DNA from 2 places in the Psychromonas sp. SR45-3 genome. Region 2 is predicted to be linked to the other one. Evidence: predicted binding sites of a transcription regulator. Region 2 holds the regulator's gene; the other holds the start of a gene.
What was found. The regulator sigma-54, encoded in region 2, starts transcription at its own class of promoters, with help from an activator protein. The targets are predictions, from matches to a motif close to GTTGGCACGNNNNTNGNNT.
Positions count from the first base shown of each region.

Region 1: H5084_RS09780 (PEP-CTERM sorting domain-containing protein) is a predicted target of sigma-54. The motif match lies at 6,328-6,346, and genes of this name have one in related genera.

Region 1 is NZ_JACJDP010000014.1:75,332-83,709, reverse strand. It holds gene H5084_RS09810 (carboxymuconolactone decarboxylase family protein) at 1-108, shown strand, start outside; gene H5084_RS09805 (haloacid dehalogenase type II) at 262-1,038, opposite strand; gene H5084_RS09800 (DUF1656 domain-containing protein) at 1,530-1,733, shown strand; gene H5084_RS09795 (HlyD family secretion protein) at 1,739-2,599, shown strand; gene H5084_RS09790 (FUSC family protein) at 2,610-4,643, shown strand; gene nfsA (oxygen-insensitive NADPH nitroreductase) at 5,179-5,901, shown strand; gene H5084_RS09780 (PEP-CTERM sorting domain-containing protein) at 6,419-7,072, shown strand; gene H5084_RS09775 (hypothetical protein) at 7,436-7,753, shown strand; gene H5084_RS09770 (LysR family transcriptional regulator) at 7,846-8,378, shown strand, end outside.
Region 2 is NZ_JACJDP010000002.1:105,142-113,519, forward strand. It holds gene kdsC (3-deoxy-manno-octulosonate-8-phosphatase KdsC) at 1-88, shown strand, start outside; gene lptC (LPS export ABC transporter periplasmic protein LptC) at 89-652, shown strand; gene lptA (lipopolysaccharide transport periplasmic protein LptA) at 639-1,199, shown strand; gene lptB (LPS export ABC transporter ATP-binding protein) at 1,202-1,927, shown strand; gene H5084_RS01835 (RNA polymerase factor sigma-54) at 1,977-3,422, shown strand; gene H5084_RS01840 (PTS sugar transporter subunit IIA) at 3,517-3,960, shown strand; gene rapZ (RNase adapter RapZ) at 3,976-4,818, shown strand; gene H5084_RS01850 (HPr family phosphocarrier protein) at 4,825-5,100, shown strand; gene mgtE (magnesium transporter) at 5,116-6,477, shown strand; gene H5084_RS01860 (YacL family protein) at 6,616-6,978, opposite strand; gene H5084_RS01865 (winged helix-turn-helix domain-containing protein) at 7,198-8,031, opposite strand.

The DNA.
Region 1 (8,378 bases), on a different contig from region 2:
CAACTACTGGAAATTATTGTTGGTTTATCTCAAAAAGTAATGAGTAACTACACAAACCACCTTGCAGATACTCCAGTTGATGCGCCATTTCAAAAATTCGTAAAATAATATCAATTCCGTTAGTTAGCGGAGTTGGTATAGTTAACGGCTTTTAAATAGTGATATAAAAAGGCAGCTTCGGCTGCCTTTTGTGTTTATAAAAGTATTAACAACCCCAAACCTAACCAATCCTCGCTAAAGGTTAAAGGTTAAATACAAAGTCTACTTAGTATTCGCTTCTAACTGATTTGCTATCTCAATAAGATCTCGGCCAATCAAATCTGGCTTGGCGGCAAGAGGGTAGAGTGCTTTACCTGGACGCATAATAAATGCGGTTTTCCAACCTGCTTTATCTGCTCCTGCTAAATCCCATGGGTGTGCGGCAATTAACATGGCATCTTCAGGTGCTATTTTCATTTCTTTTTGTGCCCAGTCATATACTTTTAAATCTGGCTTAAAGGTTTTTAAATTTTGAACAGTTAATGAGCCATCAAAATATTGTGCTAGATTTGAGTTTTTAAGTTGAGCTGCAATGCCTGCATCAGAAGAGTTAGTTAATGTGATCATGGTATAACCCAGTGCGCGTATCTTTTTCAAGCCTTCAACTACATCCTTATGTGGTGCTAGGTCTCTAAAGGGGGTTAGTACTGCGGTACGCGCTTCTTCAGGTGTTAGTTTAATATTTTGTTGGTTTGCAATCATTTCTAATGAGGCGATGCCTATTTCAGCAAAACTATTATATTCACCTGTCACATTCCCAACTAAAGAGTAATGTAACATTGTAGTAAACCAATAAGGGACTAGTTCATCGCGCCCACCTAAGGCTTTAGAAACAGATTTGCCTACATTTTCTAAGTCTAGTAGCGTTTCGTTAACATCAAAGAAAATGACCTTTGGTTTTATTGGTTGATTTGAGTCTGAATCTTGAGAATGTGCAAAGGTTGAAGTCAAGCTTATTGATACTAGTAAGCCAATCATAAAATTTTTAAAGCGAATCATTATAAAATACCTGTAAAGTTAAATTGTTGAAGTTATGCACTTATTATTTGAATCTAAGAAGTTTATAACTGAGTCTATAACTGGGCTTAACGCCCCTTAATAAACGAAAAACGGTTTACACATAAAAAGAGAAAGTAAAGGCCGTCACCTACAGACCACTGAATACTCGTTTAAATTTCAATTTTTTCATAAATAAAAAATACGTTGTTTATTTATACAGATCAATAATTTAAAGGGCGTATTTGTTTGAAAAATACTGTCTTTAAAAATATTATATTGAAAATATATTGAGAGATTTTTAAATGACGTTATTTATTAGTAAACTTGAATGCAATGGTTGATAACAAACAATGTCATTTGGGTGAAATTTTTATCTTATGGTTTTAGCAAGTTGTCTTGTTATGCTGTCTTATTAATAAACGATTCAGGTCTTCATTTTTACGATAGGCTTTTTTAATCGATGTAACTTTTTAATCAATGTAAGGGGCTTTATGCTTCAAACTGTAGTGTTAGGTGGAATGGAGTTTAGCCCTTTGGTTATCTATATTCCGATTGCTTTTATCTTATCTGCATTAACTCGTTTTGCTTTACACCGTTTAGACTGGCACGATCGCATATGGAAAGTTGCCTGGTTTGAAGTATCACTTTTTGTATGCTATTTCGCCTTAACTGTATATTTACTGAGTGGAAGATAAATTTTATGACAAAGTATCTACGTATTCTTTTTACCGTTGTTGTTGTGATCATGGCGGTAGTTGCAGGGCGTTGGGTTTGGACTGATTATATGCATACGCCATGGACTCGCGATGGACGAGTTCGAGCTGATATTGTCACCGTCGCAGCTGATGTCTCGGGTTGGGTAACAACGCTCAATGTTAAAGATGGGCAATTAGTTAAAAAAGGCCAGTTACTGTTTAGTGTTGATAACAAACGTTATCAAGCTGCTTTAGATAAAAGTAAAGCAAACACGGAAGGAGCATTGTTAGCGTGGGAGTTAGCTAAGCATAAATACAACCGCCGCGAAGCATTAAACAATCAAAAAGCAATCAGTGAAGAAGGCTTAGAGCTAACGCGTATCAATAGAAATATTGCAAAAGCTAATTATGATCTTGCTAAAACAGAGCAGGCTTTAGCACAATTAAACCTTGATAGAACGGAAGTCGTTGCCCCAGTATCAGGCCAAATCATTAATTTAAATTTACGTCAGGGAAATTATATCGGGCAGGGTGTATCTGTTTTTGCGATTGTTAAATCTGATTCATTTTATGTCACAGGTTATTTTGAAGAGACTAAAGTGCCGCTTATCTATGAAAACCAAGCTGCCAAAATCGCATTACTCAGTGGTGGTGAACAATTAACGGGTCATGTTGTTAGCGTAGGCAAAGCAATTGCTAATACCAATACACAAAGTAACAGCCAACTTTTACCTCAAGTTCAACAAACGTTTAATTGGGTGCGTTTGTCACAACGTATTCCCGTTGATATTCAATTAGACACATTACCTAAAGGTATTCAGCTGAGTGCGGGAATGACAGTGTCGATTCATCTCGCGACAGACTAAGGGGAATAACTTGGGAGTGGTGTTACGTCATCTATTTTTTCCTAAAAAACAGGCTGTTATTTTTGCGATAAAAGGTGTTATTGCGATGGCGATGGCTTTAACGATTGCGATGGCGCTGAACCTTGATCGCCCTTACTGGGCATTAGTTTCGGCTATTTTTTTACAGTTACGCCCAGAAAGTGGTCTGGTGATCGAAAAAGCACTTTGCCAAATAATAGGTACCATTGTCGGAGGGTTATTTGGCATCTTGCTATTAAGTCAGTTGATGTCATATCCCTATTTAGCACTGGGCGCATTGGCTATTTGGCTAGGCTTAAACTCAGCTTTATCTGCAATGGTGCGGCAAGCTAACTTTGTTTATGCCTTTGCGATGGCGGCAGTAACGGCTGAAATTATTGTACTTTTAGTGATGGTGAGTCCGACGACCGTTAGTAGCCAAGGCGTATTCGACGTGGCACAGGCGCGTATGAGTGAAATCATTATCGGCTCTCTTTGTGCAGGGATTGTCAGCCATCTATTCTGGCCAGTAAAAATAAAAAATTCGCTACAAATCCAAGCTAGGTCGGTGATCAACCAAACCTTAAATTATTTAGTGGCTGAGCTAGACACCAAAGGGACACATGAAAAACGTCATACACAAATTGATGGCGTGATGGCGACCTTAGGCTTGATAAATGAAGATTCCAGTGCCGTACGTTACGAAGGGCCAAAAGGGCCAGGGCGCTCAAGAGCGGCAAATCAATTAGCGCAAAAAGTATTGTCGTTACTGGCTTTAATTCAAATATTTGGTCGTCTGCAACGTAATCATTCTGAACTAATTACTGCTGATTTAGCACAATTATTTAACCGATTAAAACAGGTACTAGCCAGTATTGCAGCATCTGATAACTATGCGTTTTGCGCTGAGGAAGTTAAAGCCTTTCGAAGGGAACTGACAGAATGGCGAGTCAATAATACCTTTGAAGCTCCTTTTGAATCGCATATGTTTAATGTCGCCTTAGATATAACAGGGGATTTAACCATTTTATTGCGTGCCTATAAAGCACTACAGGAACGTGATAAAACCTTGTTGAATGCGCCAAGTATGTTGACTTACCGGGATCCGTTAGCAGGCATCATTGTTGGCTTTAGAACTTTATTAGTGTTTGTGATTGGCGCATGTATTTGGATAAGTACAGGTTCATCGGCTGCATTGATGATCATGATTTTGCCCGTCATATTCTCTATTATGTTAGCGCGAATACCTTTGGCTATTTTACGTGTAGTTATAAAACGCTTGCTAATTGGGGTCGTGGCAGCTTCTGTGGTAACTATCTTTTACGCTCTTAATTTACTCGCGCAAAGCGGCGGGCAATTAGAGGTATTATTATTAGTGTTAGCTGGACCTTACTTTTTAGGCCTGTTGCTAATTGCTGAACGTGAAACACTGCCCTATGGTTTAGGATTTTGCATTCCATTTTCAATTTTAGTTCGCCCCAGCACTGACATGAGCTTGGCTTTTACCATTGATTATACATTAAGTGCAGCGATGGCTATTTTTGTTGGTGTTAGTATTTTGTTTTGGATTTTTCACTTATTTACAGGGCCTAGCATTCAGCTATTAGTTAGCCGAGTTTTTAAAGCGACTCATAAAGACTTAATGAATATAGATAATCAGAAAATGCCTGCTATTTGGTACAACCGTCGAATGGCAGATAGATTGTTAAGGTTAATTAATTACGATCAAGGTTCTCATTCTCGTGCCATTACCGATCTCGCTTTAACTGGACTTAACTTAGGGCATGCATTGGTTCGAGTGCAATCAATATGTGAAAACTTAGTAGGCAAAAAATTAAAGTACCTTAAAAAATGGCAATACAAATTAGCTGATGCTTTTTTATTAGCGAGCCAAGGTAAGTGTAACGACGATTTTAAACAAGCTTCTGATTTATTGTACCAAGAGCTTGTATCTGAAGGGCGTGACTCGGCTCAAATAGATGCTATTCAAGGCATGTTTATACGTATTAACCTCACCTTAGAAAGAAGCGCCAGTAAAATAAAGTAGTGCCGAGATTCAGCCGTTTATTTATCGGTTATTAGCCATAAAATTTATGCGAAATGATAAAGTAAATCATTCTCGCTGCTTGTACAAAATAATGATTAATGGGCAGTCAGAGTGTTGAGATAAAACGGTATCAGATTGCAGGTATCATTTTTAAGTGAGTAATGCGACAAAGAGACAGTATTCAAAATGTGGGGGACTCAAAAATACAAAATTACCCGAAGGTTGAATTTAATCATCTCAAATAATTAGTGGTAGAAAATGAGGGTGGTATTTAATCAACAATTAGCCTCCATATTAACTAATCGATTTTGCGGCATTAAAGCGAACATGACGTGCCATTAATGAACTGATTTGACAAGCCTACCTTGCTTTGAAATAGTCACCGTATTATTTTATTTCATTCTCTGCATTGCCATGTTTTGATTCGGGTTATTAAGAGTGCATTACACCTTATGGTGCATTTTATAACGATAATTATAATAACAACTATGGCTTCAATTATGACTTCAATTATAGCGACAAGGATTACTGATTTATGAACAAAACCATTGAGACGATGTTAAACCATCGTTCGATTCGCCAATATACGCAACAGCCAATACAGAAAAGCCAACTCGACAGTATTATTCAAGCTGGATTAGCCGCTTCTTCTTCGAGTATGCTACAGGTTGTCTCTATCATTAGGGTAACGGATAAAAGTAAACGTAAATTGCTAGCGGAGTATGCAGGTAATCAACCCTATGTTGAAAATGCGCCTGAATTTTTAGTATTTTGTATTGACTATCAACGTCATGCGGCGATTAATCCTGATGTACAAGCTGACTTTACTGAGCTTACGCTTATTGGTGCAGTGGATTGTGGCATCATGGCTCAAAACTGTTTATTAGCCGCTGAATCATTAGGGTTAGGTGGTGTATATATTGGTGGGTTACGTAATCAAATACAGTTGGTGGATGAATTGCTTGAATTACCTCAAAATACATCGGTATTATTTGGCATGTGTTTAGGTTACCCAGCCCAAGACCCTGAAATTAAGCCGCGTTTACCGGCTCATGTAATTATGCATGAAAATAAATATCAGCCACTGAATATGGGCGATATTAAAGATTATGATCAGGTGATACATGATTATTATGCAAGCCGTTCGAGTAACCAAAAACAGAGTACTTGGTCTGAGCAAGTGACGGGGCAATTATCAAAAGAATCTCGTCCACATATCCTGCCATATTTGAATAAAAAAGGGCTTACAAAACGCTAGATTTAGCATCGTTGTTTCTCGCTTGCTATTTATGGTTGTGAGTTACGTAATGGGTGACGCTATTACGTAAAAGAAGAAAAAGAGCCTATTGAGTTAAATAGGCTCTTTCATTGATCACTTTAAATGGCATTTTTTCTGTGTATAAATGTCCCTCCAATACCCAATGCAGTGCAGCTATTGATTTCTGCATTTTGAAGTGTGTGATGTGTTCATGGAGTTGCGCCGCAAACAGAGTGAGTTCTTCAGTGGCATGGGCAATTTATAAATTCATCCTGATTACTCGATTGTTTAGATTGTTTGCCTTTTAAGCATAAAAACTAATCCTAACTATTACCAACGAGGCATTTAGCCGTTAGGCAAGTGTCGATAGCTCTGACACTTGATATATATTTATTTTTTATTATGTTGATTTAGCATGTGTTTTTTATTGGCACCTTAAATGCTTTATTTAAAATAAGGCCGTTTATATAAAACGATTTTATTTTATTCATAACGTCAATGATGACATGGAGTCAATATGAAAAATATAATTAAAAATTGTACTGTGTTTACTGCTCTTTGCTGCCTTGCTTCTGGCGCTCAAGCAATCATTACTAGTGGTTCCGTAACTTCTGGTGTTGGAAATTTTGTTGAGCTTAATGTTCCTTTTAACCAATCCACTCCGAGTAATACTGTAGGTAATAATACTTTCAATAATAATAATCTTTATGCATTTAACGAAGGTCAAAATATTACTCTGGGTACAAACTTATCGGTAGATGATATAGGAGGAGGCCTTGCAGGAACGTTATCAGCAGGGACAACGGTTGCTAGTCACTATGTATTCTTTGATCCTAATAAAAGCAGGTCACAAGTTGGATTTGTAAATTTTGATGCTGATATTCTTGCACTCATTACGAGTACGATCAACTTAAATGGCAGTGACTTTTTATTGAATAATACGGTCACTTATCTTAATCCGACCCTACGTGGTCTTGAAAATAGTGACAGTGCAACATTCATAGGTTCAACGGTGAACGTTGATTGGACAGCAAGTACCCCTGGTGATTATATTCGAGTCTTAACAAAATACTCGGCAGGAGCTAATGTACCTGAGCCTGAAACGCTTCTTCTGTTAGGATTGGGTTTGGTAGGTTTTGGACTTAGTAGAAACCGTCGTAAATTACGTTAACTACTATCGTAAATTTCATTATGGATATGTAATTAACCTCATTTAGCGATAAGTATCGTTTCTTATAAAGACCTTTCTATCTGTTAGGTCTTTTTCAATTAGAAAAATAAATTCAAGGAAACTATTCATCTTTTTAGTTCTTTTGGTGGCCGCCAATATAACGAGAACCAACTAAATAAGAATGGTTGTTGACGACGACGTGAAGCGACCACAAAATACTTGGTCTGAGAAAGTGACGGGCCAATTATCAAAAGAATCTCGTCCTACAGTTATTTTATTCTGGATTTTTACTGTTAGGGGGAATTTATTCTGTACAATTATCGAATAAGCATAAGGATCATATTTATAATATGGAGCTGTAATTTGAAAGAATCTGATTGGAAAGTATTCAAATCTATTAAAGAGATTGCTATTGAAAAATATTGCAACTTGGTCTTAGAAGCATCACAAACGCTAATATCGAAGCAAGATGAAAGTGCACATAACAAGTATTTGTTGATCTATAAGTTGTTGCAAAATAGAGATGAGAAGATGGCTGTATTATTTGATGGACATAGCCGTTCAAGGGCTTGGTCACAGTTGCTTGCTATTCGTTCAGAAGGGCTCGCTGACCAGACGTTATTAACAGAACTATCTGATGAGTTTCGTGAAGCAACAGATCCCTCACGAAAGAGTTTTTAACAAGTTAAGCTTTAAAATTTACAGTGCTGATTTGCTTATATCGAGTTGAGGTTGATGAATAACTTGAACATATCATTTATTTGGAATTTACTATGCTGAATAATATTAATCTTGCCGATATTCGCTCATTTGTACTTATTGCACAGTTGGGCAACTTTACTAAAGCTGCTGAAGCATTGGGTGTTTCTCGTTCTCATGTGTCACGTCAAATAAGTGCATTGGAGAATAAAATATCGGTTAAATTACTGACACGAACTACGCGTACGCTTAAGTTGACCCTTGCCGGTGAGCAATTATTTAAACAATGTGAAAGTGCATTGCAAAATATTGATCAGGCACTTATTGCGGCGGTAGACGATACACAACAAACTCGTGGCCTTATTCGCATCAATTGCGTCGGAGGATACATTGGTGAAGAAATTGTTACTCGGTATATCAGCGAGTTTATGGTGTTATATCCGCAAATAAAAGTTGAACTAGATTTTAGTAGCCATCGTGTTGATTTAATCAATGATGAGTTTGATATCGCGTTTAGAATGGGGGATATTGAGGATCTGGGATTTGTTGCCAAAAAACTCATGGATATTCATATTGTCACGCTGGCAAGTCCTGCATACATAAAAAA
Region 2 (8,378 bases):
AGGTGGATTTGGTGCGGTACGTGAAATATGTGACCTATTCCTACAATGCCATGGTCAACTATCTATGACGCAAGGTAAAAGTGAATAAATGAATAAACGTCAAAGCATTCCTTTTATTGCTTTAATCGTCGCCTTTGTATTTTGGGTGTATATTAAACCAGAAACAGAGGTGCCCTCATTACCAGAGCACCATCCAAGTTATATCGCCGATGATGTGACAAGCCAGCATTATGATCAACTGGGGTTTAATGATTATCGTGTTTTTGCAGATAAAATGACTAACTATTCGGAAGATGAGTCAACTCACTTTGAGTCGCCTAAAGTCATCGTTTATAACAAAAACAGACAAACCGGTGTCGTTTCCACATGGCAATTAACTAGCCTAAACGGTACGTTAACGGATAAATATAAATTGATACTTTCAGGTAAAGTATTGATTGAAAACTTAAGTAAAGATCAGATCGTACAAACAATGTCTACTGATGAAGCCACGGTGATGCTAGATAGCAAAATTATCACCACACCATTACAAGTCAATTGGACTGGACCACAAATGCGTCAGCAAGGAGTTGGTATGTGGGCATCGATGGAAACAGAAGAAATGACACTTAATTCGAATACAAAAGCGGTATATTTTAATGAATCTAAATAAATTAGCAGTTTCACTTATTTCTTTCACATTGTTCAGTGCAAGTGCACTTGCAATTGAGTCTGACTTTGATCAACCTATTCACGTTTCATCGGTAAAACAACATGCTAACATGAAAAGTAATACCATCATCTTTACCGATGAAGTATTGCTTACCCAAGGCTCAATTAAAATTACAGCCGATAAACTTACTGTTGTACGTGGTAAACAAGCTAACCATGAGACGATGATAGCTGAAGGTAATTTGGCTACTTTCTATCAAACTCAAGATGATGGTAAACCGTTAGATGCACAGGCAAAACATATTCTTTATGACGTCGCAAAAGGTACAATAACGTTAACCAAAAATGCGCAAATAAAACAATTAGATAGCCAGATTAATGGCGCTAAAATTGTCTACTTCCTAGAGTCTCAAGAGCTTAATGTCAGCACCGATAAAGCAAAGCAGGAACGTGTTAAGACGATTTTTTTACCCGCTCAATTTGAAAAAGATAAAACTAAAAAGTCATCTAATTCCTCTACACCAAAAACAATAAAAGAGGAAAAATAAAGATGGCTGAATTACGTGCGACAGGATTAGTAAAAAGCTATAAAGGCCGAACTGTTGTTAATGGTGTAGGGTTAACAGTTAAAACAGGTGAAATCGTCGGTTTATTAGGGCCTAACGGTGCAGGTAAGACCACCTCATTTTATATGGTTGTTGGCTTAGTTAAACAAGATCAAGGCTCTATTATCATTGATGATCAAGATATATCCAGTGATCCCATGCATATTCGAGCGCAAAAAGGTATTGGTTACTTACCACAGGAAGCTTCTATTTTTCGTCGCTTGACTGTGACAGAAAATATCATGGGTATTCTACAAACTCGTAAAGAATTAACGCAGGCACAGCGAGACGAAAAATTGAATACGCTACTCGAAGAGTTTCATATTACACATATTCGAGATAATAAAGGCATGAGTTTATCAGGTGGCGAGCGCCGCCGAGTTGAAATTGCGCGCGCCTTGGCGACTGAACCTAAATTTATTTTACTTGACGAACCCTTTGCTGGTGTCGACCCTATTTCGGTTATCGATATTAAGAATATCATCCAACAGTTGCGAGACCGTGGATTAGGTGTATTAATTACTGACCATAATGTCCGTGAAACCTTGGACGTGTGTGAGCACTCTTATATCGTAAGTCACGGAGAAATTATAGCTATTGGGACGCAAGACGAAATATTAGCAAACGATCATGTAAAACGCGTTTATCTAGGTGAAGAATTTAAACTTTAAGGTATAGTTATTTTTAATTGAGCAATAAGTTCTAGGAATATATGTTTTGATGAAACAAGGTTTACAATTGAAAATGGGTCAGCAATTAGCGATGACTCCTCAATTACAACAAGCAATAAAATTGTTGCAGCTTTCAACACTCGATCTACAACAAGAGATTCAAAACGCGCTAGATTCCAATCCTCTCTTAGAACAAGATGATCAAACGGGTTCAGAAGAAACAGTTAAAGAATCTGACAGTAGCCAACTTGATACTTCTGAGGCTATCTCACAACAAGAATTTTCCGATGATTTACCGGCAGAAAAAGAGTGGGAAGAGTCATACACATCGACACCTATCACAGGTACTAGCTCTAATGCTGTAGCTTATGACGGCGAAGATTCCGTTTATCAAGGTGAGTCCTCGACTTCATTACAGGATCACTTGTTATGGCAAATGCAACTCACTCCTTTTACTGAAACCGATCAAGTTATTGCCATGGCAATCATTGATTCAATTGATGAGTCTGGTTATTTAACAACAAGCTGTGAAAGCATTCTAGAAAGTTTAGAAGCTGATCTTGAAGGCTTAGAGTTAGATGAAGTTGAAGTAGTATTAAAACGTATTCAACATTTTGATCCGTTAGGCGTTGCCGCACGTTCAACTCAAGAATGCTTACAAATTCAACTACGCCAATTACCTGATAGCACTCCTTGGCGCGAAGAAGCTATTTTAATTCTTGAGCAATATATGGAGTTACTCGGTAATCGAGACTATCGAACATTAGCCAGAAAAAGCAAATTCAAAGAAAGCCAATTATCTGAAATAATGCGTTTAATTCAGAGCTTAGAACCAAGGCCTGGTAACAGTATTGAAACCAGTGAAACGCAATATATCGTACCTGATGTTTACGTTAAAAAAATAAACGGACAATGGCGTGTTTCATTAAATCAAGATTGCGACCCTAACTTATCTATAAACGAGCAATATGCTAGTCTATGTAAAGGTAATATCAGCAAAACTGACTCACAATTTATTAAAGGTCACTTGCAAGAAGCGAAATGGTTTATTAAAAGCTTAGAAAGTCGTAATGAAACTTTATTAAAAGTATCTAACTGTATTGTTCAACAGCAACAAGCCTTTTTCGAATATGGCGATGAATCCATGAAACCGATGGTATTAAATGATGTTGCCTTTGAAGTAGAAATGCATGAATCGACCATATCCCGAGTGACAACACAAAAATTTATGCATACTCCACGTGGTATTTATGAATTAAAATTTTTCTTTTCAAGTCATGTTGCAACGGATGGCGGCGGTGAATGCTCATCAACAGCGATTCGTGCATTAATTAAAAAATTAGTCGCGGCAGAGCCGACAAATAAACCCTTAAGTGATAATAAGATAACACAATTATTAGAAGAAAAAGGTATTCAGGTTGCACGACGCACTATTGCAAAATATCGTGAATCTTTAGGTATTCCGCCTTCTAACCAACGTAAACAATTACTTTAAATAGTGAGCAGTGCAAATAAAAATGAGATTAACTATAGTCATTTAATACTAACCTGCTAAACTCGCGCGTTCGTTGAATACAGTTAAATATATTATGAAAATATCTACTTTATTAAATAAAGATTCCGTCTTCTGCCAAACGGTATGCACCAGTAAAAAAGGTGCATTAGAAAAAATCAGTATTATTGCTGCAGAGCAGTTAAATTTAGATGCACAGGAATTATTCGAAAGTTTAATTGCCCGCGAAAAAATCGGTTCTACAGGTGTAGGCTCTGGCATTGCGCTTCCTCATGTTAAAATATCTAGCGACTCCCCTGCGACAGCGGTATTTTTGCAATGCGAATCAGGTATCGATTATGATTCATATGACGGTAACAAAGTAGATATATTATTTGCTATATTTGTTCCTGAGGATCTGTGTAAAGAATACCTTGCTGCGTTGTCAGAAATAAGCCAAAAACTGTTAGATAAGCAATTTCTGCGTCAATTACGCAGCGCAAAGACGAATGAAAAGCTATTTGAGTTATTAACCCTATAAAATTTAGGAGCGCATATGAAGTTAATTGTTATTAGTGGTCGATCAGGCTCAGGAAAAACAATTGCCCTCCATGTCCTAGAAGATTTAGGCTACAACTGCATTGACGGGGTCCCATATCAATTATTAGAACAATTGGTTGATACGGTAGATCCTAAAGATAACAAAGTAGCAGTCAGTTTAGACATCCGCAACATGCCCTCTGACGTTGATGCGATAAAAAAGCTGATTGAATCACTGCAACAAAAAGTCGAATTAGAAATTATCTATATCGACGCATTAACCAGTGAGTTAATTAGACGTTATAGCGAAACTCGACGTTTACACCCGCTGTCCAAACAAAAGTTATCACTATCTCAGGCCTTAGAATTAGAAAACGAAATGCTTGCTCCTTTGAAAGCATTGGCTGCTTTTTCAATTGATACCACCTCGCTCTCCGTTCACAACTTAAACGAACACCTTAAGATTTACTTGCAAGGGTCTAGTAAAAGCAATGTATTAGTTATTTTTCAATCTTTTGGATTTAAACACTTACATCCCGAAGATGCTGATTATATTTTTGATGTACGTTTTCTGCCAAATCCTTACTGGGAAAAGAATTTAAAACAATATTCTGGCAAGGATAAGCTGATCCAAGATTATTTGAATACATTTCCTTTAGTCAAAGAAACAATCACTAATATCGAAAATCTGTTCCTTACTTGGTTACCGCATTTAGAACAAAACAATAGAAACTATGTCACGATTGCTATCGGTTGTACCGGTGGTAGACATCGCTCAGTTTATGTTACAGAACAAATAGCAGCACGTTTCAAACACAAATACCAAGTACAAATTGAACACAAATGTTTAAAGGAGTAATTCCTGTTGGATATCATTAAGCAAACAATTACAATACAAAATAAACTAGGGCTACACACTCGAGCAACCATCAAATTAGTTGAACTCGTCAATGCTTTTGATGCGCAAATTATCATCACTCATAATGGTAAACAAGCGGATGCAGGCAGTGTTTTAGGGTTATTAGTATTAGAAACGTGTTTTGGTCAAGAAATTAAAATTGAAGCCAAAGGCCCAGAAGCAAAACAAGCGATGCAAGCCGTCACAGAACTCATAGAAAATAAGTTCTTAGAAGAAGAATAATAAAAAGGAGCTCGTATGCTGGAAAACACTAAGGTTGATAATACCCAGCTACGACTTCAAGAAGTTAATAAAGCACTCGATAGTGGAATGTTTGTCCGAGCACGCAGTATTTTGGACAAAATGCCAGCCTGTGATGTTGCCTTTCTATTAGAATCTTCTCCTCCAGCTAACCGTAAAGTATTATGGAATTTAACTGACCATGATCAACACGGGGAAATCCTCGAAGAATTAAACGAAGATGCAAAAGATGGCATCATTAATTTAATGGGCACTGATAATTTAGTCGCAGCGACTGAAGGCATGGAAACCGACGGTTTGGCCTATGTCCTTCGTGGTATTCCCGATACAGTTTATCGTGCTGTATTAGAACAAATGGATGCACAAGATAGACAACGCGTCGAATTAGCTCTCGCCTTTCCAGAAGATACCGCCGGTTCAATGATGAATACCGATACGGTAACCGTTCGCCCCGATGTCACTATCGAAGTAGTTTTGCGCTATTTACGTTTAAAAGGTTCATTGCCCGATACTACCGATGCTTTATACGTTGTTGATACTGATAACAAACTGCTTGGCGATGTTTCCTTATCTACTTTATTAACTGTAGAGCCTACCTCTATTATTAGTGAAGTGATGAATCATGACACTGAACCACTACAAGTCTTAATGGAAGAAAATGAAATAGCAAAGCTATTTGAACGACATGATTGGATTTCTGCCCCTGTTATCGACAAGAATAAACAACTGCTAGGACGTATTACCATCGATGATGTCGTTGATATTATACGTGAAAATGCGGAGCACTCAATGATGGGTATGGCGGGTATGGATGATGACGAAGATACCTTTGCTCCCATTTTACCAAGTGCTAAGCGTCGTACGGTATGGTTATCAGTTAACTTAATTGCCGCTTTTATTGCCGCTTCTGTTTCCAATATGTTTGAAGCCACTTTAGAGCAAGTAGCAACGCTTGCTGTATTAATGACCATTGTTCCTAGCATGGGCGGTATTGCGGGTAATCAAACATTAGCCTTAGTTATTCGTGGTATCGCTGTTGGACATATTAGTAGCAGTAATACGCGTTGGTTAATTGGTAAAGAGGCCGCCATAGGGCTATTAAATGGTATGATCTGGGCGGTATTAGTAGCTACTGCAGTTGTTCTCTGGAAAGGAGATATGCAAGTCGGTTATATTATTGCTGGCGCGATGTTCATCAATCTGTCAATTGCAGGTGTTGCGGGCGTATGTATCCCGCTATTGATGCATAAATATAAAATAGATCCTGCATTAGCGGGTGGGATGGCATTAACAACCGTAACTGATGTCATTGGTCTATTCTCATTCTTAGGTATGGCTACATTAGTATTACGACACTGATCCTGTTTTTATATAACCGATACACCTTCAAAATATACATTTCAGCTCAGATAAACAACCATTTACTTTTTCAATTAAAGCAAGTTGATATTAAAATAAGCGGTTGTCTATTTGTGATCATTTTTAGCAATCTCAGGCTCAGATAAAATCTAACCAAGACTCCACTAAATTCAAAAAATCCTCCAATCCACATTCAGCTTGGATTTCTTGATCATAAAAACTCAAATCGTTTGCATCCTCTAAATCAGACTCTGAATGATGTAAGCTATGATTGATAATACTTGCCTCTTCTGCATTTAAGTATAAACAAAATTCACTACCTATTAATTTATACTCTGTTATTTCACGTTGCTGCAATTGTTCAATCACAGTTATTAATGCTTCTACCCAGCCTTTTTTTTGACCTTCTTGCTCTAACCATGTTCCAAATGCTTCATGACCCATAGACAGTTTCACTGTCGCTTTATCACTGAAATAGTCTTTTTTGAAGTCAAATTCCATTACGTTAATCTCTTTTCATTTATTTAATAGCAGAAGTATAAACAGTTTTAGAATAGCTGCATGGAAATTTATGTGAAACCATGAATTAATAGTTTTGATGAGTAATAGTGCGAAGTGCAGTAGTTAATGAGTGTCAATGATATTTTAGGCAAAAAAAACCTCTGCTGATGCAAAGGCTTTGTTTTATCTACACGTTAGTTAACTACTAAAAGTTAACGACTAAGAATTAACTGCTACTTTTAGTTGAGCAGTCGCAACAACATTAGTTGGTATTAGTTCATAAGCTGCTTGTGGTTTTAATAACACATTAGATTTACTTGCTACCATTAGCATTTGCTTCAAACGGTTCGATTCAAATGGTTTTAATAATAAACCTTGAACGTCCAATAGGCTATTTAAGCCTAATAACTCACGCTGTACATCATGATGAGAGTTTAGAATACTAATATCAGCAGATGCAGATGTTTTACCAGTACGAATTGACTTAATTAACTCGATACCAGAGCAATCCGCTAATAATGCATCAACAATGATTAAATCGAAATCCTGTAGCGCAATTGAACGTTCAGCTTCTACACTAGTAGCAACACCTTCAACATAAGAAACATTTAATGCTTCAAGTTGTTCAATTAGTTGAATACGACCTTCCGCTTCACCTTCAACGACTAATACTTTCATATTCGTAATAGCATTTGCAGTTAAATCGCCTTGAGCCATTGGAGATACTGTACTTTCAGAAACAGCTAACCCTTCCATTCGTGCAATGTAGCCACGCTTAGGAATAGTAGAAATATTTAAACCATGAAGACTTAAAGTACCTACACTTTTGCGTAGTTGAGAAATATGTTGATTGATAGTATGGTCTGTCACTAGACGTCCCCATACATGTTGAGCTAGATCTTCGCGAGTAACCACAGTGTTTACGTTTTTACATAGAAAATGTAATAGTGATGTACGTAATGGACCTAAGTAAACTTTTCGACTTCCGTGAATTAAACTGTTTTGGCTTGTATCAATGTGGAATTCACCCACAATTAAACTTTTTTCTAACATAATAATAGTACCCATTTTTTGTTTTATATAAATGCCAATCTCTGTGGATTTGACTATTTTTTATTTTAATTTTCGGACTGCTTGAGCAATCTCTTATATAATCTCAAACATATTATCAAATTAACATAAAAACACAAACGTATTTCATGATCATCATAATTTTGTAATAATTTTATCATAAACATTTACTATAGGGTAAGTTTTATATCATGCAAATAAAAAATCTAATAAGTTGCTTAAAGCAGCTTTAATTGTTCTAAAAACAGTATAAATTTCATAGTAAAAACTCAATCTTTCAAGCCACTAGTACAGCCTTAGCTTTAGCAAATCAGCTTTTGACTTGCGCT